3 regions of the Bradyrhizobium sp. Mp19 genome follow, and region 3 is predicted to be linked to each of the others. Evidence: riboswitches for the same ligand, from Rfam matches in the RefSeq annotation. Region 3 holds a riboswitch; each other region holds the start of a gene.
What was found. A riboswitch is a leader RNA that binds a small molecule or an ion and turns the genes downstream of it on or off. The one in region 3 is predicted to bind cobalamin.
Positions count from the first base shown of each region.

Region 1: linked by a shared signal. The riboswitch ahead of QJT82_RS37065 (TonB-dependent receptor) and the one ahead of QJT82_RS44585 (ribonucleoside-diphosphate reductase subunit alpha) in region 3 are both predicted to bind cobalamin.
Region 2: linked by a shared signal. The riboswitch ahead of QJT82_RS30460 (TonB-dependent receptor) and the one ahead of QJT82_RS44585 (ribonucleoside-diphosphate reductase subunit alpha) in region 3 are both predicted to bind cobalamin.

Region 1 covers NZ_JASAUT010000057.1:29,300-36,932, reverse strand. Annotated here, with positions in the region: gene QJT82_RS37080 (hypothetical protein) at 1-165, shown strand, start outside; gene QJT82_RS37075 (ABC transporter substrate-binding protein) at 183-1,175, opposite strand; gene QJT82_RS37070 (hypothetical protein) at 1,385-1,558, opposite strand; gene QJT82_RS37065 (TonB-dependent receptor) at 1,671-3,938, opposite strand; cobalamin riboswitch at 4,047-4,245, opposite strand; gene QJT82_RS37060 (iron ABC transporter permease) at 4,358-5,401, shown strand; gene QJT82_RS37055 (ABC transporter ATP-binding protein) at 5,398-6,171, shown strand; gene QJT82_RS37050 (ABC transporter substrate-binding protein) at 6,372-7,187, shown strand; gene QJT82_RS37045 (MBL fold metallo-hydrolase) at 7,360-7,633, opposite strand, start outside.
Region 2 covers NZ_JASAUT010000035.1:76,627-84,259, reverse strand. Annotated here, with positions in the region: gene QJT82_RS30480 (ABC transporter ATP-binding protein/permease) at 1-465, shown strand, start outside; gene QJT82_RS30475 (hypothetical protein) at 618-1,010, shown strand; gene QJT82_RS30470 (amidohydrolase family protein) at 1,164-2,654, shown strand; gene QJT82_RS30465 (GTP-binding protein) at 2,602-3,579, shown strand; cobalamin riboswitch at 3,870-4,066, shown strand; gene QJT82_RS30460 (TonB-dependent receptor) at 4,172-6,454, shown strand; gene QJT82_RS30455 (peptidase) at 6,457-7,633, shown strand, end outside.
Region 3 covers NZ_JASAUT010000121.1:437-8,069, reverse strand. Annotated here, with positions in the region: gene QJT82_RS44590 (hypothetical protein) at 412-1,344, shown strand; cobalamin riboswitch at 1,746-1,962, shown strand; gene QJT82_RS44585 (ribonucleoside-diphosphate reductase subunit alpha) at 2,173-4,002, shown strand; gene QJT82_RS44580 (hypothetical protein) at 3,993-4,151, shown strand; gene QJT82_RS44575 (ribonucleotide-diphosphate reductase subunit beta) at 4,152-5,066, shown strand; gene QJT82_RS44570 (hypothetical protein) at 5,163-5,333, shown strand; gene QJT82_RS44565 (hypothetical protein) at 6,634-7,389, shown strand.

The sequences.
Region 1 (7,633 bases), on a different contig from region 3:
ACGCCGGTGCGGCTCGATTGGCTCAGTGCCGTGCCGCTGGCGATGACCACGGCGCTGCTGCTGGCATCGCCGCAGATCGCCTCATCGCTGGCGCGCGGTGGTTTTGGCGCCCATCTGCTCGATCGCGGCAGCATCAAGGCGATCGAAAATGGTGATTTTCAATAGTATCCTTCAGTGCGAATTCACTGCACGATCTTGTCTGCACGCTTCAATAGCTCGGGTGGGATCTCGACGCCCACGGCCCGGGCCGCCTGGAGATTGAATATCAGCTCTCGCCTGGTGACGACACCGACCGGCAGGTCGCCCGGCTTCGCGCCCTTGAAAATCTTGTCGGCGAACGTCGCAAACTCGCGCCATGTATCGGCGACGTTGGCGCCATAGGTGATCACCCCGCCCGCGTCCGCCTGGCCGCCGGGAAACATTGCCGGCAAGCGGTTCTTCAGGGCCAGTTCACCAACTTGCTTTCGATTGCTGAAGGGCACCGGCACTTCCAGGACCAGCAGCGCCTCCGCGCGTTCCTTTGCCATCCCGGCAATTGCGGCCTCCAGATCGTCCGCACTCTTGACCTTCACGATTTGCGGCTCCAACCCCAAGGCCTTGGCTGCGGCCTCGTTGGCACGGTCAATCGGAGCGAGCCCGCGTTCATCGGCGCCGGGGATCGTTTGATCGCTGAGAATCGCAACGCGCGTGATTCCGGGCAATGCCTCCTTCAGAATTTTGAATTGCTTGCTGGCCTGCTGCGGATCGAGGTTGGTGAGGCCCGTGATGTTGCCTCCCGGTTTTTCCATCGAGGCGACAAGCTTCAATGCAACCGGGTCGGTCACGATTGCAAAGATCACCGGAATCGTCGACGTCGCCTTCTGCGACGCCACCGACGCCGGGCCGCCGAGTGCAAGGATGACATCCACGTTCGCACCGACCAGCTCCGAGGCGAGGCCCGGAAGGCGCTCGAGCTTCGACTCGGCAAATCGCGGTTCGATGACGATGTCGGGGCCTTCGAGATAGCCGCGGTCGGCGAAGTCGCTCAGAAGGTTTTTCTTGATGGAGTCGAAGAGCGGCGACGGGCTGCCGTTGAGAAGGATTCCTACTTTCCTGGGGGCTTGTTGCGCATTGGACGGTTCGCACGTCGACGCGATCATGCAGAAGACCGTGAGCACTGCCTTCGCAAACCTCATGGCACCGCCCCCCGGGCAAGGACCCAGCGTCCATGCGGAGCCTAGCACGGCAACCAATCCGGAAGGGGGGCCAGCCCATGACCCCGCTGCGACCTAATGTCTGCTTGGCGACGATGAACCGGGCTCGGTAGCTCGCAAGCTACGAGGCCGCCGCCCGCGACCCGGCGCGCAACTGCGCCCGGGACATTTGGATGGACATCTGCCGCGCCTCACAATGGCTCGTCATCATTGCCGTAGCGGTCGAGCTTCGGCGTGGCGATGTCGCCGTCCTCGTAATAGTCATCGTCCTGCAGCGCTGCGGGCGGCGGAGGCTTCTTCGACTTGTCGTCGGTCTTGTCTTTGGTCTTGGCGCCGTCCTTGCTCGTCTTTCCGGCCTTGGCCATGCGTTTCCCCTGCACGGGTCAAATCAGCTGCCGGAATTCTACTCCAGTTTGCGGACGCTTGTAACGTGATGAGAGGGTACGGCGGGGTCACACCTCGCCCCACCGGATAGCTCTAAAACGTCGCGCCGGCCTTTACCATGTAGGTGCGGCCGGGCAGCGGATAGGCCGAGAAGCGGCCCTCCGTGAACGTGCTCGCGATGGCGTAGTCGTAATAGAGCGCGTTGAACAGGTTGTTCACGCTCAGCGACCAGAAGAAGCGGTCATACTGCCCGCTCAGCTTGATGTCGGCGGTGGCGTTGCCGGGAATCCGGCTCTGGGTGTTGGCCTGGTCGTTGTCCATGATGCGCGAGCTCCAGGCCCGCACCGTGGCGTCGAACACCAGATAGTTCTGCCAGATATTCCAGGTGACGCCGAGATTGCCGGTGTAGCGCGACACCAGCGGCACGTCGTTGCCGGCCCAGATGCCTTCGCGGAACACCGCGCGGGTGATCGCCATGCCGCCGCGCAGGGTGACGCTGTCGCTGACCTTGAGCGCCGCGCTGGTCTCCGAGCCGTAGCGGCGGGTGGGGTCGAGGTTGGTGTTGAAGAACAGCACCGGGTTGAAATGGATCTCGTTGTCGAGATCCATCAGATAGACGCTGGTCTGGACCTGGAAGCGGTTGGTCCTGACGCGAAAGCCGCCCTCGACATCCTGCGAGGTCTGGGTCTTGAGCTGGAAGGTCTGCGGGATCGGGGCGAAGGTCAGCGGGTCGAATGACGGACCCGACGCGACGCGTTCGTCGACATCAGGCGTGCGGAATGCGCGTGCCGCGCGGCCGAACACCGAGAAGGTGTCGGTCAGGCGATGCTCGACGCCGACATGCAGCGCGTATTGCGTCTCGTTGCTGTCGAGCGGTGCCGCCTGCGCGTCGAACGCGAACGGCGCGTTCGGGTCGTAGCGATCGCGCGCCGAGACGCTGGTGTTTTGTACACGCACGCCGTAGGAGAAGTCGGTCGTCGGCAGCACGCCGATCGTGTGCTGCCAGTAGCCGGCCACGGACTGCTGCTCGATATTGTAGATGTGGAACGGGTCGACGCCCTGATAGGCGCCGCGCGCCTCGCGGAAGGTCGAATCGTAATAGTCGATGCCGGTCAGGATCGTCGACTGCATCCCCAGCATCACATTCTTGACGCTGAGCCGCGGCGTGAGCGACCAGGTCTGCAGCGCAGCGTCATTGTATGTCGAAGCGAAGCTGATGGTCGGCACCTTGCCGAAGAAGCCGCTCTGCGTCTCGCGCTGCCGCCAGCCGCCGTCGACGATCAGGTCGACGCCGTTGATCAGCGTCTTGGTGAAGCCGGTGGTGACGCTGGCGGTTTGCTGGTTGGCATAGTCGAAGGGCGTCGCGGCGCCGCGGCGATCGGTGAGCAGCTCGTTGACGCCGATCGACGGATCGACCAGCCGTCCGCCGGGCAGGCCGAGCCTCTGGTCGCTGCCGGTGACGGTGAGGAAGGCGGTGAGATCAGGCGTGGTGTAGTTGATGTTGCCGACCGCGTTGCGCTGGTCGAGCGCATTGTTGACGCGGTAGCCGTCGGACTTGATGCCGTTGCCGTAGAACGAGGTGGACCACGGTCCGGAATTGAGCGCCGCGGAGACCGCGGCCATGCGGGTGTTGAACGAGCCAATTCCGGCCTCGGCCCGCATCGTCGTCGGCGGGCCACCGACGCCGGTCTTGGTGATGATGTTGACCACGCCGCCCACGGCGTTGTCGCCGTAGAGCACGGCGCCGCTGTTGCCGCGCGTGATCTCGATGCGCTCGATGGAATCGAGCGGGATCGTGGTGAGGTCGAAGCCGGCCTTGTCGACGTCGTTAAGGCGGCGGCCGTTGAGCAGGAACAGCGTGTTGTCGGTCGCGAATGCGCCGAAACCGCGCAGGTCGACCGAGGTCTTGGCGCCGTTCGGCCCGCCATAGGGCGTTTGCAGCTGCACGCCCGGCACCTGCGCGAGGATCTCCGGCAACGACTGCACCGGCGAATGCGCGATGTCGTCGGCGGTGATCACGGCCGAGGAGGCGCCGACAATGCCGGCGAACTGGCGGCCGCCGCCGGTGCCACCCGTTCCGGTGGCCACGCCGGTCGCTGTCGTGCCAGATCCGCTGCCGCTGCCCGCATTGTTACTCTGCGTGGTGCCCGGCGCCGGGCGGCGCGGCGCCGGCGCTTCGTCGGCGGCCGGCCTGGCGCGCGTGACGTTCTGGTCGCCCGGCTTGGTGACTTCGATCGCCGGCAGCTGATCGGGAGCGGGCGCCTGCTGCGCCCGCGCGGCGGGGACAAGGATTGCCGGCGCGATCATCGTCGACGCGAGCAGAAGCGCGCGGTGTCGCCGATCGAGAGAGAAGGAGAACATAAGCGAGGCCTCGGCAACGTCAGTGGCACGTCACCGCGAACCAGTCTCACCATCGTGCTCACGGCATCAGGTGAAGCTCATGCCTGTACTCCCCGACCGGCATCCTCGCGTGTGACCACGGCTGACGGCAGGTCTCCTGGCTCGCGGGTCGTTACCCTTCGTCGCCTTCCCAGGACCGAGATTCCCAGTGGCCTGTGACGAAGGATTCACCGCATACAGTTGCGGGGGCAGCCGCGGCGTTGGGGAAGTTTCCCCGTACCGCATTCCCTTTTCATCTCATGAAAGAACCGTCATGTTCATCTAGGGTTCGGCCGGGCAGCAAAGTCAATCCGGCCGAAGTCGGGCGGCGGCCGGGCGGCCACGGTTTTTGTCGAGTGTCGCTTGTCTGCCACGGCGATCGCTGTAAGAGCATGGATTCAATGAGCGTGCAGGATTTTGCCTTGGCGGCCGAGGTCGCGGCGCGACGCCGGTGGGGCGCCACCGCGGCGCTGCTCGCGCTCGTGGTCCTGCTGCTGCTGATCTCGCTCGGCATCGGGCCGGTGCGGCTGTCGCCGCTTGCGGTGATCGAGGCGCTGTTCGGCGGCGGCAGCGATGTGGCGCAGGTGATCGTGCGCGAGATCCGCCTGCCGCGCACCATCCTGGCATTCGCGATCGGCGCTATTCTCGGGCTGTCCGGTGCGGCGCTGCAAGGGCTGCTGCGTAATCCGCTGGCCTCGCCGTCGCTGTTCGGCGCGCCGCAATCGGCGGCCTTCGGCGCGGTGCTGGTGATCGCGCTGGGCCTCGCCGATGTGCGCTCCTATGCGCTGCCGGTGGTGGCGATCATCGCCGCCTTCGGCTCGGTGTTCGCGCTGCTTGCGATCGCCGGCCGCAATGCCGGGCTCTTGATCCTGATCCTCGCCGGGCTTGCGATCTCGAGCTTTGCGGGGGCGGCGACGGCGCTGGTGATGAATCTCTCGAGCAATCCGTTCGTGGTGTTGGAGATCGCGTTCTGGCTGCTCGGCTCGCTGGAGGACCGCAGCTTCCAGCACGTGGCGCTGGCACTGCCCTTCATCGTCGCGGGCGCCGCCATCCTGCTCAGCCAGGCGAACGCCTTCCGCGCGCTGACGCTTGGCGAGGAGGCGGCGCAGAGCCTCGGCGTCGATGTCGGGCGGTTGCGGCTACTCGTCATCACGGGCGTGGCGCTCGGCGTCGGCGGCGCGGTCGCGGTCACCGGCACGATCGGTTTCATCGGCCTCGTCGCGCCGCATCTGATGCGTCCGCTGATCGGTCACGATCCGGCGCGGCTCTTGGTGCCGAGCGCGCTCACCGGCTCGGCGCTGCTGCTCGCGGCCGATATCGCGGCGCGTATCATCCCCTCGACCTCGGACATCAAGGTCGGCGTGCTGACCTCGATCATCGGCGTGCCGTTCTTCCTTTACCTCATCATGCGCGAACGCCGCGCGCTCGGCGGAGGTGTGGCATGACGCTGCTCTCCTCCGCCGCTCTCAATGCCTCGCTCGGCAGCCGCAAGGTGCTGCACGATATCTCGCTGTCGCTGCCATCGGGCCATCTGGTCGCGCTGGTCGGGCCGAACGGCGCCGGCAAGACCACGCTGCTGCGTGCACTGGCCGGGCTGATTCCCTCCGACGGCGAGATCCGGATCGGCGGCGATCCGCTGGCGTCGCTGCCGCTGCGCGAGCGTGCGAAGCGCTTTGCCTATCTGCCGCAGGGGCACATGGTGCACTGGCCGCTGCCGGCGCGCGACATTGTCGCGCTCGGCCGCTATCCGCACGGCGCGACCGATCCGGCGCGGCTGTCGCCGACGGATATGGAGGCGGTGCTGCGGGCGATGCAGGCGGTCGACGTAACTGAATTCAGCGATCGCCGCGTCACCGAACTCTCCGGCGGCGAGCGCAGCCGCGTCGCGCTGGCCCGGGTGCTCGCGGTGGAGGCGCCGGTGATCCTCGCCGACGAGCCGACCGCCTCGCTCGATCCGCGCCATCAGATCGACGTGATGCAGAAGCTGCGCAACGTCGCCGACACCGGCGTGCTGGTGATCGTGGTGACGCACGATCTCGGGCTCGCGGCGCGCTTTGCCGATCATGTGCTGGTGCTCGCGGAGGGGCGGCTGGCCGCACAGGGCGCGCCTGTCGAGGCATTGTCGGAGAGCGTCCTCGCCAGCGTGTTCCGGGTCAGCGCCTATCGTGCCGAATTTCAGCGGGAGGCCGTCATCGTGCCGTGGGCGGACGTGTGATGTGGCCGCTGCCTCACCACGAGCCCAGTTCACCTCTCCCGCTTGCGGGGGAGGTCGCTGCGCTCGAAGAGCGCAGCGGGTGGGGGCTCTCTCCGCGAGATGACTCGCGGCGACACCCCCACCCCAACCCTCCCCCGCAAGCGGGAGAGGGAGCACACCTTCAGCGTGGCAGCCGTCTTGCTTCGCTCTGTCTTGCGCTTATGTTTTCGGTTCTTGCCTGGTTCATGCCGGCGAGCATCTCCTTTGCCGCCGGACCGCGCATCGTCTCGATGAATGTCTGCAGCGACCAGCTTGTGCTGTCGCTGGCCGATCCGGACCAGATCATCGGTCTCAGCCGCTTCTCGCGCGATGCCTGGCAATCCTGGGCCGCCGAGAAGGCGCGAAATTTTCCGCGCCTGTCCGGCGAGGCTGAGGACGTGCTGATGCTCAAGCCCGATCTCGTCGTGGTCAGCCTGTTCGACAAGCGCGCGACCCGCGACCTGTTGAAGGCCAACGGGCTGCACCTCGTCGAATTCACGGTGCCGCGCACGCTGGACGAAGTGAAGGAGCAGATTCGCGCGATGGGCGATGTGGTGCAGCATCCCGATCGCGCGGAGGCCGCGATCGCGCGCCTCGACGCGGCCACCACCCGGGCGCGGGCCGCGGCAAGCGCGCATCACTACCGCGTGCTGCCGCTGGAGCGGCGCGGCTTTGTGCCTGGCGACGGCAGCCTGGTCAGCTCGCTGCTGGCGGCAGCCGGCCTCGCCAACGCCGCCGGCGAACTTGGCGTCGGCGCAGGCGGGTTTGCTTCGCTGGAGGCGATCGTAAAACTGCGGCCGGATTTCATCCTGGTGTCGGAAGCCGGCGACCGCGCCGAGGATGACGGTCGCGCCTTCCTGCTGCATCCGGCGCTGGAGCGCTTCTATCCGCAAAGCAAGCGCATCGTGCTGCCCGAGCGGCTCACCGTGTGCGGCGGCGTGATGCTGGCGGATGCGCTGGATCGGCTGACGGAAGAGTTGCAGCGAGTGACGCGGTGATCCTTCGTCATCCGTCATCCTGAGGAGCGCGTAGCGCGTCTCGAAGGATGCACGGCCCGGATGTCTCCAAATGTTTGCGGACAGGACGTGGCCGTGCACCCTTCGAGGCTCGCTCCGCTCGCACCTCAGGGTGACGGTCTCATATTTTCGTGTGGGCTAGACGGTTGGACGTTTACCCCATCACCACCGGCCCGCCGGCCTTCTTCCACGCATCGATGCCGCCTTCGATATGAGCGGTATTGACCAGTCCGGCCTTCTTCGCGGCGGCCACCGCCATCGCCGAACGCTCGCCGAAGGCACAGAAGAACACGACGCGGCGGCCGGTTGCGGCCGCGACTTCGCGCAGCATGCCGCCGGGCTGCAGGGTGGCGCAGATTCCGGGATAGGGCGCGTGCAGCGCGCCCGCGAGCGTGCCGTGCTTGGCCCGCTCGCCGCTCTCGCGCAAA
Region 2 (7,633 bases), on a different contig from region 3:
TTCGCCGCAAGCGCCCGCGAGAACATCCGGTTCGGCCGTCCCGATGCTTCCGACGCCGAGGTCGAGCGCGCCGCTGATCTCGCCCATGCCACTGAATTCCTGCGCCGCCTGCCCGAAGGCTTCGACGCCCAGCTTGGCGAGCGCGGCGTGACGCTGTCCGGCGGCCAGCGCCAGCGCATCGCGATCGCGCGCGCGATCCTGCGCGATGCGCCACTGCTGCTGCTCGACGAGGCGACCTCGGCGCTCGATGCCGAGAGCGAGACGCTGGTGCAGACCGCACTGGAGGAATTGATGCGCCATCGCACCACGCTGGTGATCGCGCATCGGTTGGCGACCGTCTTGTCCTGCGACCGCATCCTGGTGATGGACCAAAGCAGGATCGTCGAGCAGGGCACCCACGCCGAGCTGGTCGCCGCGGGCGGCCTCTACGCCCGGCTGGCCAGGCTGCAGTTCGAGGGGATTTGAGCGAATTGGGCCTCGGCGCGCTTCGCCTATGCGATTCCTATGCGATCGGGCGCGCGCTCCCCTCGAAAACCTATTCCCGCGCAAGGATAGTCGCGCCGCGCCTGATCTCCCTCGACAGCCGAAGGAAGTCGGGCGCGCGGGGTGTTCGACTGATGCGCGAGAATGCGACTGAACCGGAGAGCAAGCTGCTTTGTGCCTGGCAGCTTGCCGTGCTGCGCTTCGCAGTGACGCTTGACGACGACGATCGGATGCACGCGCTCGGTGTGGCCGGCGAGGTCGACCGGCTGGGCGGCGCGGCCGATGACGCTTTCCACTTCTTCCGCAGGACGACCGCGGAGCTGTGCGCGGCGATCTCCGGTCAAAGCGCGGATCAGGAGGCCGTCATCCGGCGCTTCCTGGCGCAGATCGATAATGTCAGGCTCAAGCGCGCGGTCGAGGCGGCGATCGCCAAGGACCGCACGCCGCCGAAACTCGTGGCGAGCCGCGTGAAGCCCGGCCCCGATCTCTGGCGCGGGCTGGCGCCGCGGCGTGCAAGCGGAACGTAGGAAGGGCCTCACTCTGCAATCGCCATCACGGCGCGGCGGATATTCCGTTACAGCATGTCGCCACAACCCTGGCCGGCTTGCTGCGATCAGTGCGATGCGCTTCTCTGTGCTCGACAGGAGACCGGTCGGTTTCGGAATGCGGGGAGTGGCGAGATGGTTGGCTTGGTGATCAGCGGCGGCCGGGTGGTGGATCCGGCCAGCGGGATGGACGCGATCGGCGATGTGGCTGTGGTCGACGGCAAGATCGCCGCGGTCGGCACCGGCCTCGGCGGCGCCGAGCGGCGGATCGACGCGACCGGGCTCGTGGTGGCGCCGGGTTTCATTGATCTGCACGCGCATGGCCAGACCATTCCGGCCGACCGCATGCAAGCCTTCGACGGGGTGACGACCTCGCTCGACCTGGAGGCCGGCGTGCTGCCGGTCGCGTCCTGGTACAAGCGCCAGGCCGAGAAGGGCAGGGTGCTGAACTACGGCGCCGCCGCCAACTGGGCCTTCGCGCGCATCGGTGCGATGACCGGTTCGAATTCGGAAAGCTCGCTGGAATCGTTTGGCGCCGCGATGCGCGATCGCCGCTGGATCGAAAACGTCGCGACCGAAGGCGAGGTCGGCGGCATCCTCGACCGCCTCGCCATCGGCCTGAACGAGGGCGGTATCGGCATCGGCATTCTCAACGCCTATGCGCCGGGCGCCGGCGTGCAGGAATTGACCGCGGTGTGCCAGCTCGCGGCCACGCATGCGGTGCCGACCTTCACCCACGTCGCCTACATGTCGCGGATCGATCCCGAAAGCGCAGCGGAGGCCTATATCCGCCTGATCGGCTATGCCGGCGCCACCGGCGCGCATATGCACATCTGTCACTTCAACTCGTCGAGCAAGACGGATATCGAACGCTGTGTTGCGTTGATCGCGAAAGCGCAGGCGCAGGGCCTGCCGATCACGGTGGAGGCCTATCCCTACGGCACCGGCTCGACCGTGCTGGCGGCGACCTTCTTCAGCGATCCGAAATTCGAGGAGCGCAACGGCCTCGGTTACGATTCGGTGCAGCGCGTGACCGACGGTCACCGTTTCGGCAGCCGCGAGGAGCTGCTGGCGGCACAGGCCGAAGAGCCCTCGACCTTGGTGCTGTGGCACGTGCTCGACATCGAGAACAACGCGCATCATCGCGATCTGCTCGACATGGCGGTGCTGTATCCGGGCGGCGCGATCGCCTCCGACGCGATGCCGTGGACGCTGTCGGACGGCCGCCCCTATAGCGGCGACGCCTGGCCACTGCCCGACGATGCCACCTCGCATCCGCGTTCGGCGGGCTGCTTCACCCGCTTCATCCGCGAATGGGTGCGCGAGCGCAAGAAGGTGTCGCTGCTCGAGGGCATCCGCAAATGTGCGCTGATCCCGGCCGAGATCCTGTCGGCGAGCACGCCGGCGATGCGGGCCAAGGGCCGGCTGCAGGTCGGCGCCGACGCCGATGTCGTGGTGTTCGACTTCGAGACGCTGAGCGATCGCGCGACCTTCTCCGCGATGAATCGTCCGGCGGAGGGCGTGCGGCATCTCGTGGTCAGCGGCCAGCCGCTGATCAGCGATGGTGTGCTCGATGTCGCGGCGCGTCCCGGCCGGCCAGTGCGCCGGCCCGTCACCGGAGGCTGAGGTGCCGGTCCCGATCCTGCTGGTCGCGGGCTTCCTCGGGGCGGGCAAGACCACGATCGTCAACCATCTGCTGGCGCATGCGCAAGGGCGGCGCATCGCCGCCGTGGTCAACGATTTCGGGGCGATCAATATCGACGCGGAGCTGATCGCGGGCGCCAGCGACGGCGTGGTCAACCTGAGCAATGGCTGCATCTGCTGCACGCTGGAGGGCGACCTGCTGCGCACGCTCGCCACGCTGCTGCGGCGTGATCCGCGTCCCGAATTCATCGTGATCGAGACCAGCGGGATCGCCGATCCCGCCGACATCGTGCGCAACCTGATGGATCCCGTGATCTGGAAGGAGGCGCCGCTCGAGACCGTGCTGTGCGTGGTCGACGCGACGCAGCCTGCGGCGATGCTGAACGACGCGCTGCTGCGCTCGCAGCTGCGGGCGGCGGATGTGGTGGCGCTGAGCAAGGTCGATCTGACTGACGCCGCTGCGTGCGCCGCGATCCGCGACGCCGTGCGCGCGGCGCGTCCGGCAGCCGTGGTGGTCGATGCGTTGCATGGCGAGGTGCCGGCCGCGCTGCTGTTTCCGGCGGATCTCGATCATGTGTCGGCGCCGCGCGAGACCGCGCCGCGACGGCCGGCGTCCGATCGCTTCGAGACGCTGAGCTGGACCTCGGAGCGGCCCGTCGTGCTGCTGCGCCTGCAGCAGGCGATCGGCAGGCTGGCGCCGAAGCTGGCGCGGGCGAAGGGATTGTTCGAGACGGTGGAACAGCCCGGGCGGCTGACCGTGTTTCAACTCGCCGGCGGCCGCGCGACCTTGGCTGCGGGCGGCGTGCCGTCGCCCGGCGTGCCGCGCACGCGAATCGTGTTCATCGCCGAGATGGGTGTTCTGTCGCGGGCGGAGATTGATGCGATCATGGAAGGCTGCGTCGAGTGACGCAAATGTCCCGTCATCCTGAGAGAATGTGAATGTATTCAGCGTCGTCCTGGCGAAAGCCAGGACCCATTACCCCAACCGCCTATTGTTGTGCGACGCTGGGGCCACTATCGCGCTCTCTATCGAATTCGGTGGTTATGGGTCCTGGCTTTCGCCAGGACGACAGCGCGGGGATGACGGGACAAGAAGTCTCCGCGTCAGCCGCAGATGCCGCTGTGTCATCGCCGCCGCAGCATTTCGCAAAGCATGTGTGGGACGATCGCATCGAATTGACAGCCTTGCCGGCACCACCTATCGTTTTTGCCGACGGTTCCCTTCGGGGATCAAAAGGGAATGCGGTGCGAGGGTAACCCCAATGCCGCAGCTGTCCCCGCAACTGTAAACGGCGAGCCTTTCGTCAATTTGCCACTGGGCTATCAGGCCCGGGAAGGCGTCGACAGGCGATGACCCGTGAGCCAGGAGACCTGCCGTCAGTCGTGGTCACACGCGAGCACATCGGGCGGGGGCGTCCTGGTGGGATCGGAGCACTGCCTTTTGGGCAATGCGCCAGTCCGCGTTCGCGGTGACGTGCCACGTTACCGCGAGTCCTTTCATGTCTCCGTCCTTTCCCGTTGCGCGCAAATGGCGCCTCGGTCTCGTCTGCTCCCTGTCATCGCTGCTGTTGCCGGCCGAAGGCTCGGCACAGACACTTCCACCAACCAGGCTCGATCCGATCGAGGTCGCGCCTTCCGCTGCGGCAAGGCCGAAGCCTGCGGTGCGCAGCCGTGACATGGCCGCCGCGGCGCGGCCACGGCCAAGGCCCGCGACGGCCGCACCAGCCGGCAACACGCCGCGCGCCGCGGCGTCAGGCGCATCGGGGGCGGTATCGCCGACGCTCAATGCCACCACGCAGGGCGGCACCGGCAGCCGGCTCAATCTGACGCCGCTGCAGACGCCGGCCAGCGTCGAGATCATCACGGCGCAGACCATCGCTGAGCGCGGCCAGCATAATGTGGTCGATGCCGTCACCCAGGACGCGGCCGGCTTCATCGCAACGCCGGCGCCCGGCAATGGCGGCCTGTCGTTCAGCACCCGCGGCTTTGCCGGCAGCAACTCGGTGATGACGCTGTACGACGGCACGCGCTTCTATATCGGCTCCGGCACGCTGACGTTTCCCTACGACACCTGGTCGACTCAACGTATCGAAGTGCTGCGCGGCCCGGCCTCGGTGCTTTACGGCGAAGGCGCGATCGGCGGCGTCATCAATGTGATCCCGAAGAAACCGCAGAGCACGCCCTATAACGAGGCCGAGGTCTCGCTCGACAGCAACATGACCCGGCGGCTCTCGGTGGACAGCACCGGTCCGATCAATCCCAATGTGTCGTACCGCGTCAACGCCACCGGCAACATGTCGGACGGCTGGGTCGATCGCGACAAGACCTCGAATGCGGTGGTCTCCGCCGCCGTGCGGGTGCAGGCGTCGGACAATCTCGCCTTCACGCTGTCGGAGGACTACGGCGACCGCAGCCCGTCACGCTATTTCGGCACGCCGCTGATCAACGGCTCGATCCAGGACGCGCTGCGCTTCAAGAACTACAACGCATTGGATAGCGCGATCCGCTATCAGGACAGCTGGACCCGGTTCAAGACCGAGTGGGACGTCGCCGACGGCATCAAGGTCAACAACACGCTGTATTATCTGACCAGCGAGCGGCACTGGCGCGACATCGAGAACTACACCTGGAATCCGAAGACCCAACTGATCGATCGCACGAGCTATATCGAAATCTTCCACGACCAGAAGCAGCTCGGCAACCGGATGGATACGACCTTCAGCGGTCACGTGTTCGGACTTGCGAACCAGTTCGTCGCCGGGTTCGACGTCAACCGGATCGACTTCACCCATACCAACAATTCGCCCTTTGGCGGTGCGTCGTCGGTCAATCCATACGTGTTCGATCCGGGATCGTTCTTCGCGACGACGACGGCGACCACGCCGGGCTTCAACGCGATCGTCGATCAATACGCGCTGTTCGCCGAGGATCGGCTCTCGCTGACCGATCAATTGTCGCTGGTCACCGGGGTCAGGTATGATCGCCCCGAGGTGGAGCGCACCGACTACAAGACGCCGGCAAACAGTTTTGAGACGAAGCTATCGGGGACCAGCTGGCGCGCCGGCCTCGTTTACGAGCCGATCAAGAACCTCGCGTTCTATGGCCAGTACGCGGTCGGCGTCGATCCGGTCAGCAACCTGATCTCGCTGCCCGTCTCGCAAAAAACCTTCCAGCTTGCGACCGGCGAGCAGACCGAGATCGGGGTCAAGCAGGCGTTCTGGGGCGGCCACGGCGAGTGGACGCTGGCTGCCTACGAGATCGTCAAGACCGGGCTCACGATTCCCGATCCCGGCAATCCCACCGGAGGCCTGGCATTGCAGATCGGCCAGCAATCATCGCGCGGGGTCGAAGGATCGATCGGGCTCGCCCTGAGCGACGGCTGGCGGGTCGACGCCAATCTTGCGCTGCTGCGCGCCAGATACGACAACAACAGCCAGGTGGTCGGCGGCAAGATCGTCAGCTTCAACGGCAATGTCCCGGTCAACGTGCCGCAGCAGGTCTCGAACGTCTGGCTGACGTGGGATTTCGCGCCCAACTGGTCGGTCTATGGCGGCGTGCAGATCGTCGGTGCGATGTACTCCGATCTCGCCAACACCCAGTTGCGGCCGGGCTACAATGTGGTCAATGGCGGCATCAGATGGAAGCCGGATGACCGCACCACGGTCGCGTTCCGCCTCTACAATCTGTTCGACAAGGTTTACGCGGTGACCTCGAACGGCACCGGGCAGTGGCTGCTCGGCATGCCGCGCACCGCCGAATTGTCCGTCAACGTGAAGTTTTGACCATGCGCAACGCTCTGATCCGGCGCGGGCGGCGATGGCTCTATGTCGTCCATCGCTGGATCGGCATTGCGACGTGTCTCCTCTTCGCGATGTGGTTCATCTCCGGCCTCGTCATGATGTACGTGGCCTTTCCGCGCCTCACCGACAGCGAGCGCCTCGCCGCGCTTCCTGTCGTCCTCTGGAGCAAGGTGCGGGTCACACCCGATCGCGCGATGGCGATCGCGGGCGTGGAGCGTTATCCGCGTGACCTGCGGCTCGCGATGATGGACGACACGCCCGTCTATCGGGTGACCGGCTGGAAGGGAGGGACGATCACGATTTCGGCGACCGACGGCAGCGAGATCGACCGCATCACGCCGGACCAGGCGCTGGCCATCGCGCGCCATCATCCGCGCGCGGTGCAACCCCAACTGCTCGACACCGTGACGCGCGACCAATGGTCGGTGACCGCGCGCTTCGATCCGTTGCGGCCGCTCTATCTGATCGGCCTCGGCGACGCCGATGGCACCGAACTCTACGTCTCCTCGCGCACCGGCGAGATCGCGCTCGACACCACGCGTCGCGAGCGCATCTGGAACTGGCTTGGTTCGATCCCGCACTGGATCTATCCGACCGTCCTGCGCAAGGACGGCCCGCTGTGGCGAGACGTGGTGCTTTGGATCTCGGGGGTCTGTCTTGTGGTCGCGGTCACCGGCTTCTGGATCGGCATTTTGCGCCTGCGGCTGACGCGCCGCCATGCGAGCGGCGCCGTCTCGCCCTATCGCGGCTGGATGGCCTGGCATCACATCGCCGGCCTGATCGGCGGCATCTGCGTCTTGACCTGGATGTTCAGCGGCTGGCTGTCGCTCAATCCCGGTGGCGCGTTCTCCGCTCGCGGCATCACCCGCGAGATTACGATCGGCTACAGCGGCCACGACACGCCCGACATCGTCGCCGGCTTCCAGTCGTCGCCATCGATGCCGGCGGTGGAGGCGCGCTTCGTCTGGATCGGCGGACACGGGGTGATGTTGCTCGACGACGGTAATGGCGGCCGCAGCATCGCCGATCTTGTGACCGGTGCGCAGATGACCCTCTCGCGCGACGAGATCATCGCTGCCGCTCGACACGCAATGCCCGGCGCTGCGATGACATCAGCGCGGCAGCTCGATGAACCCGACGCCTACTGGTACACGCTGCACC
Region 3 (7,633 bases):
ACCAAAATTCGTCCCAAGTTGGAGGCCGATGCTTCTTCCTAAATGGAAACCTGCCGCGGTCATCGGGTAACGAACGCTCGTCAGCTTTCGGTCAGCTCGCTTCTCTAAGGTGCTGGCCGATTCGCGCTCACGAATGCTGCCAATCTTATCACGCGACAGAAACGGTTCTTCTCATGTTGCCTGCCGTTGCCTCGACCCGCTCTCAACTCGGCCGAATGTATCTCCAGCGGCTGTTCATCGGTGCGGGACCAGTTTCATGAAAATCTTACGCAGGCGGATGCTCTTGTCCGCTTGCCGCTTCTGCTGTCGCATCGGCGGGTGTAAGACCGACCTGTATACCAAAGTGCGGGCGAGTACGAAGGCACTGTCGTCGACTCGCTTGCAAATGAGATGGGAGGAACTGTGTTGCGGATGGATTTTTCGCGTATTAATCGGTCTAAAGCTATATTCCATAATATTTATGCTTCTGATGATCCGAGGGCATATTTCTCGATCCTCGGAGACCTAGATTATATGATTCCGGACGTGGCTGAGCCGGTTGTGCGCCAAATCCTGGCAGCGAAAGCTTCGGCAACCGGCCTTAAGCCCGTCGTGCTCGACGTTGGATGTTCATACGGCATCAACGCAGCAGTGCATCGCTTTCCGCTGACCTTCGGGGGCTTGCGTCACCGCTACGCCCGGCGTGAGATGAGGGCGATCAGTTCTGAAACACTGGTGAGTCTCGATCGCAATTTTTATGCAGCCTGGCCTGATGTCGGGTTGGCGCGCTTTATCGGCCTCGACGTGTCGGTACAGGCGATCAGCTATGCAAAGAGTGTTGGCCTCTTGGAGCAGGGCATCGTCGCTGACCTTGAAAAGGAGGCGCTATCGACGGATAGCGCGCGCATTCTCCGCTCCGTGGATGTTATCATGTCAACCGGATGCATCGGCTACGTTACCGAGAAGACGTTCAGCGAGATTCTCGATGCGACAGAGAAGCAACCATGGATCATCTCCTTTGTGCTACGAATGTTCCCATTTGAATCGTTGGCCGAAGCGTTTGCAAAGCGTGGTCTTGTGACAGAACGTCTTACCGGCGCGACGTTTATCCAGCGTCGCTTTCGCGATGCTGAAGAGTTTGAAAGTTGTTTGGCCAGCTTGGCGGCCCTTGGCGTGGATGCGACCGGCCTCGAATCAGAAGGGCTGTTGCATGCGGATCTGATCTTGTCTCGCCCAGAGGCGGATGCGCGGGCCACGCCTCTGGAAGACGTTGTCACCGTCGCCAGCGGCAGGGGACGGCCGATTGGACCCCGTTACGTTCATGTTGAAAGCAACGAGGGCTTGCACGTTGCGCTGGAGCCCTGACAGTTAAGGACCACTGTGCAGCGCGCGAGTCTCTTCGGCGCTGGATCAAGACGTCGAAAAACAAGGCCATTCTGGTCGAAGGCGCGCCAGGGCCAATGTTGTTCGCCGACGATGGATAACGATTCGTCCAGATGCCATTTGTCGCGGCGAGCGCTGCGATTCAGATCGGAGAGCGCCTTGCCGAATTCCCTCTCTGCTGACGCGCGGTTTCATAGATCGCATCAATGCGACACGTGGGTCAGAATTTCCTCGACTATGCGCAAGCTTAACGGAAACTGAAAGGCAGCCCAAGGCATCTCTGCAGCAAGAAGTGACAGCGGCGATAGAGTGGTCCGGGCGGTCGGTATGTTTTTGCCTTCTAAATCTTGATCTCTCCAATTGACGAATCCCGGCGCGTAGACCTATCTATAGTCAGTCACGGTCTTCCGTTCCCCACATCTTGTAGGGTGGAAGCTAAGAGGGAACCCGGTGCGCCAAAACGGCAACTCCGGGGCTGCCCCCGCAACTGTAAGCGGCGAGCGGTTGTCATCATGGTCACTGGCGCGACACAGCGCCGGGAAGGCCGATGGCCGCAGTGACCCGCGAGCCAGGAGACCTGCCGCGACCGAATGAAAGTCCTCGGGCGGGGTGTCCCGGTGGGTCGCTTGCAGCCGGGGACATTTGCCCGGATTCCTCGCAAGTCGTCCGCGCCGGCCCGCGCCCAACATCGCGGGGTTGCCGATGTCGCCGTCTTACAATTTCGATCAGCAGGGTCATCTCATTGAGCCGCCGCATGTGCAGCCGCGCCCAGCGCAGGCAAGGCCTACCCCGCCTGAGTCGGGTCTTGTCTTGCCATCGCCGGCTCCGCTGCCGCGCCCCCTTGCTCCATCGCCAAGGCGGGCCGATCTCAAGCTCGATCGGACGCGCGACGACCTGTTGACGCCGTTCGGCAAGCTGACGGTGACCGACCGTTACCTGCTCGCCGGCGAATTGCTCCAGGACATGTTCGCGCGGGTGTCTTGCGCCTTCGCGGATGATGTTGCGCATGCCCAACGTCTCTATGATGCGATGTCTCGGCTGTGGTTCATGCCGGCCACACCGGTGCTGTCCAACGGCGGCACCACGCGCGGTCTGCCGATCTCATGCTTCCTTAACTCGGTGTCGGACTCGCTCGAAGGCATCGTCGGCACCTGGAACGAGAATGTCTGGCTTGCCTCTAACGGCGGCGGCATCGGCACCTACTGGGGCAACGTTCGCTCGATCGGCGAGAAGGTGAAGGGCGGCGTTACCTCGGGTATCATCCCGTTCATCCACGTCATGGACGGCCTGACATTGGCGATCAGCCAGGGCTCGTTGCGGCGCGGCTCTGCGGCGGTCTATCTCGATATCCACCATCCCGAGATCGAGGAGTTCCTCGAGATTCGCAAGGCGTCCGGCGACTTCAACCGCAAGAGTCTCAACCTGCACCACGGGATCAACGTTACCGACGCGTTCATGCGTGCCGTGGGCGCCGGCACCGCGTTCGCTCTGCGCAGCCCGAGGACCAACGATGTCATCCGCGAGATCGACGCCCGCCAACTGTGGCAACGCATCCTGGAGAACCGGCTGCAGACCGGCGAGCCTTACTTGTTGTTTATTGACACCGTGAACCGGTCGCTCCCCAAGCACCAGCGCGAGCTCGGCCTCAAGGTCTCTACCTCCAACCTGTGCAGCGAAATTACCCTGCCGACCGGCATCGATCATCGCGGCGAGGAGCGCACCGCGGTGTGCTGCCTGTCGTCGCTCAACCTCGAGACCTGGGATCAGTGGAATGAGAAGCCAGGCTTCATCGAGGACGTCATGCGCTTCCTCGACAACGTGCTGACCCACTTCATCACGGTGGCGCCGGACGGCATGAAGCGTGCCCGCTACGCCGCCTTGCGTGAGCGCTCCGTCGGCCTCGGCGTCATGGGCTTCCATTCGTTCCTGCAGGCCAAGGGCATTCCGATGGAAAGTGTCGTGGCCAAGTCGTTCAATCTGAACATGTTCCGGAAAATCCGTCGCGATGCCGACGCGGCATCCGTGACGCTCGCGCGCGAGCGTGGGCCGTGCCCGGATGCACTGGAACGCGGTGTGATGGCGCGCTTCAGCCATAAGATCGCGATCGCGCCAACCGCCTCGATCAGCATCATCTGCGGCGGGACTAGCGCTTGCGTCGAGCCGATCCCGGCCAACATCTACACCCATAAGACCTTGTCCGGTGCCATCTCGGTGCGTAATCCGCATCTCGCCAAGCTGCTGGCCGCCAAGGGCGCAGATACTTCGGCGACCTGGCAGTCGATCATCGCGCACGAGGGTTCAGTCGCCCATCTCGACACCCTGTCGGAACACGAAAAAGCGGTCTTTCGCACCGCCTTCGAAATCGACCAGCGCTGGATCGTCGAGCTTGCCGCCGACCGCGCCGCGTTCATTTGCCAGAGCCAGTCGATTAACCTCTATCTGCCGGCCGACGTCGATAAGTGGGACCTTCACATGCTGCATTGGACGGCATGGAAGCGCGGGGTGAAGAGCCTCTACTACTGCCGTTCAAAATCGATCTCGCGCGCGGCGTTCGCCGGCAACATCGCTGACGGCGACAACGCGGCGCCGCCGCAGCCGCAGCGGCACACTGACTATGAGGAGTGCCTCGCATGTCAGTGATCGATCTCTCATCCGTCGATCCGCGCACACTGATCGGCAAACGGTGCGTCGGCCTCCTCGACTCGACCGGCAGCTATGACGTCGATCGCTACGCCTGGGCTTACGAGTTCTGGAAGCGCCAGCAGCAGACCCATTGGATGGGCGAGTAGGTGCCGCTTGGTGCCGACCTCAAGGATTGGGCATCGGACCGCGTTACCGACAGTGAGCGCGCGCTGCTCACTCAGATCTTCCGTTTCTTCACCCAATCGGACATCGAAGTCGGCGATAACTATCTTAAGCGCTACATCCCGATCTTCCAGCCGCTCACCGTCCAGATGATGATGGCGGCCTTCACTAATATGGAGACGGTCCACATCGACGCCTATGCGCTGCTGCTCAAAACGCTCGGCATGCCCAAGACCGAGTTCGAGGCATTTCGCGGCTATTCCGAGATGCGTGCCAAGGCGGACTACATGCACGAGTTCGGCGTCGACACAGTAGCCGATGTCGCCAGGACCTTGGCGATGTTCGGCGCCTTCACCGAAGGCATGGCGTTGTTCGCGAGCTTCGCGATGCTGCTCAATTTCCCCCGCCACAACAAGATGAACGGCATGGGACAGATCGTAAGCTGGTCGGTTCGCGACGAGAGCCTGCATTGTGAGGGCATTATCAAGCTGTTTCACGAATGGAACCGAGAAACCGGCGCGGTGACGCGCTCCGTCCGTGACGATATCGTCGACGTCGCCAAAACCATGGTGAAGCTGGAGGAGAATTTCGTCGACCTCGCCTTCGGCCTCGGCAAGATCGAGGGCATGAGGCCTGAGCAGATCCACACTTACGTCCGCTATGTCGCCGACTGGCGACTGACCCAGTTGCGGATTGCCCCGGTCTTCGGCTTCTTCGAAGCCAAGGAGGGCGGGTTCACCCAGCTCAAGGCGCATCCGCTGCCTTGGCTCGTCGAGATTCTCAATGGCGTCGAGCACGCTAATTTCTTCGAGCAGCGCGCCACCGAGTACTCCAAGGCGGCGAGCCGCGGCAGCTGGGACGGCGAAGACGGGGTGTGGGCAGCTTTCGGCCGGACGTAGCCAGACGGAACGGCGCTTTGGAGCGCCCCCGCATTTTCGGACGTTTGCGAAAGTCGGCTCTGCCGCTGCTTGCGGGGCCGCAGCGGACCTTGATCTATGCCGCTCGAAATCATGGTCGCGGGCCTTTGGGATGGACGTGCCAAAGTGGAGGTGTTGAGCACACCTAAGGTGTCCGCCAGTATCGGAGTTCATCAAAAACGCTCCGGCTGGGATGAGCAGAGGCAGCGCGGTATCGGGCAACCGATCGAAGAAAACTGCGCCCGTTGATGTGCCGATGCGCAAATGAACTCAATCCCGGTTTCACGAGGCGCGCGACGTAACCGATGTCCACGCGGTTTGCGCTAAGGCCGCCTGCAATGCGGCTTAAGAAGAATTGGTTGCACGCTAGCCGTCCTTTTGGGAAGGGCGGACGGAAACTGTTTTACGCACCTTAGCCAAAGGGACGCGGAAAAACCTGACTTGAATGCTGCGGGCCGGCGGCTGTGTACGTGACAATCACGCGTGATGGTCAAGGTGGCCGACTCCGCGGCGTCGGTTCATATAAAGTGCAGGGCGGAGAAGGCAAAAGTGAGAAGAGGGCGCACTGGTGATCGTTTGTCTCTCGCCGTGCATCTATCTTGACGTGACCAGGTCTCTGCACTGATCGATTGGGCCTTAAAGTGGGAGCTTGGCAATTTTTCGCCGGCCGGGGGCCGTCACCGACTGCCGTTGCCGTCCGCAATTTCAATCTGTCGGCGCCAGAGACATGGCCCTGCCGAGGCGCGAGCCATGGTTGCTAGTGGGGAGGCCGATCTTCCCCAGAGTCCGCAGGCCGATCTTCAGCCGGCTTCGGGCCAAGGGATCGAGTCCAGCGATGGCGTGAGACGAATGAAGCCCTCTGCTCTGCGTTCGGCTGTGTGGGCACCCCGAGAAGAGTGAAAACCTTTGTGGCGGTCCTTGCTCGGTCTCACTCCGCTGCACTCCAGCATATCGATCTGAGCGCCTGTGGCTGTTTGGCCAATGAAAACCCAGTAATCCTTGGCGAGACGTCCGTCCAACATATGGAACTCGGACAGTTCTGGTGGTGCGGCTTCGGAAGGACCTGGCTGAGACGGTCCGGCTGCAAGGGTCGAGCGTGGGGTCCGGCCTGCAATGGCCCTGCAAGCGATAGCCCGGCATGCGACGGCTAGGCATGCCACGGTCCAGCGAAGGGCCGGCATCCTCATCCTGGCATATCAGATCCTGATCGACACCAGGATGAGCCTCGACCGCCTGCTGGAGAGATACTGCAGGGGACGCGCCGCGTCAGGACAGCATCGTGCGCAAGTCTGCGCCAAGCAGAGATGAATTGAAAATGCGAAGCAGCTTGTGGCGAAGGTCAATGCCTTCTCCATTGGCTCATTGCGAATCCTCTTGACGCTCGTCAGCTTCTCGAAAGCTAACTCTCTTAGCATGAGAGAGCGGATGTCTAGAGGGCGATGCCGCCTATCCATCTTAATGGAGATGCACATCGAACACCCGATGCTCTGCCGGCGGCTCGGAGGGTGCACTCCACACGAGCCTTCGAAACAGTTCTCTGGAGGTCGCAATGCAAATGGCCTTCGTCGAACTATGGCTCGAGCCAAACTTTCAAAGGAGGAGCAGGATGGATTTCAACTCAATCAGCCCAACGAACACAAGCCCGCAGCCCGATTCACCATCAGCGCCCGCGGGTCCAGCGGGCTTTGAGCACCAGCTGCGCGAGGTCGAAGATAGTGCTCTGCCACCTGCTGCGGGATCTCCCGTGCAGCAGGGCAAAGCCTACTCGCCATATCTGGACGCCCGGCATCCCTATTCGCAATATTTGGAGTCGGGGCATCCCTATTCATCACTGTTGGATCGGGAGGATGATCTATATGCGCCGGCTGCGCCCTCCCCCGGGCCATTGGTGGCCGCCAGAGAAAGCTCTCCACAGCCAGGCTCGCAGCAGCCGATCGCTCAAGCCATCGCGGAACTCCCAGAGTTTGATCCTGATCTAATTTGGCAGAATGTGGAAGCCGGGTCATCGCAGGCTGGACCGTCTCAGGCCGGACCTTCGCAAGCCGGGCCATCCTCGTCCGCCGGGGCTGCGCTGTCGGAGCTCACAAATTTCATTCCCGAGGACGAGCGTTTCATAGCCGACCACTGGGTCTTCTGTCCCCATACGGCCTCGGATGCCCAGATCAACATACTAAGGAGGGCCGGCCTCTTGCCTAGCAATAACTCCCGGACCACAAGTTTCACCATGCTGGGTATGCCCCACACAGCCGAATTTCGACAAGAGGGGTTCGTTCGTATCAAACCGTCGATGGACGCGGGCCTCTGATCTGGACAATTACACGGCGAGCGCCCACTGGGTAAGCATTCCATAGCAGCCCGCGGAGCGCGGACATAGTCCGCCGCCAGCAGACCTTCGCGACGTCGCCAACGGCAGGAGCACCTGGCAACGTCCTTTCTGGCAGGCTGTCGACTATCTTGGCCATCTTGGCCTCCCGCCAAGATGAATATACTAAATCATTAGTTACGCGTCCTTTCAGAAAATTGGTCAGGCATTGGCGGCTCAGCGAAAT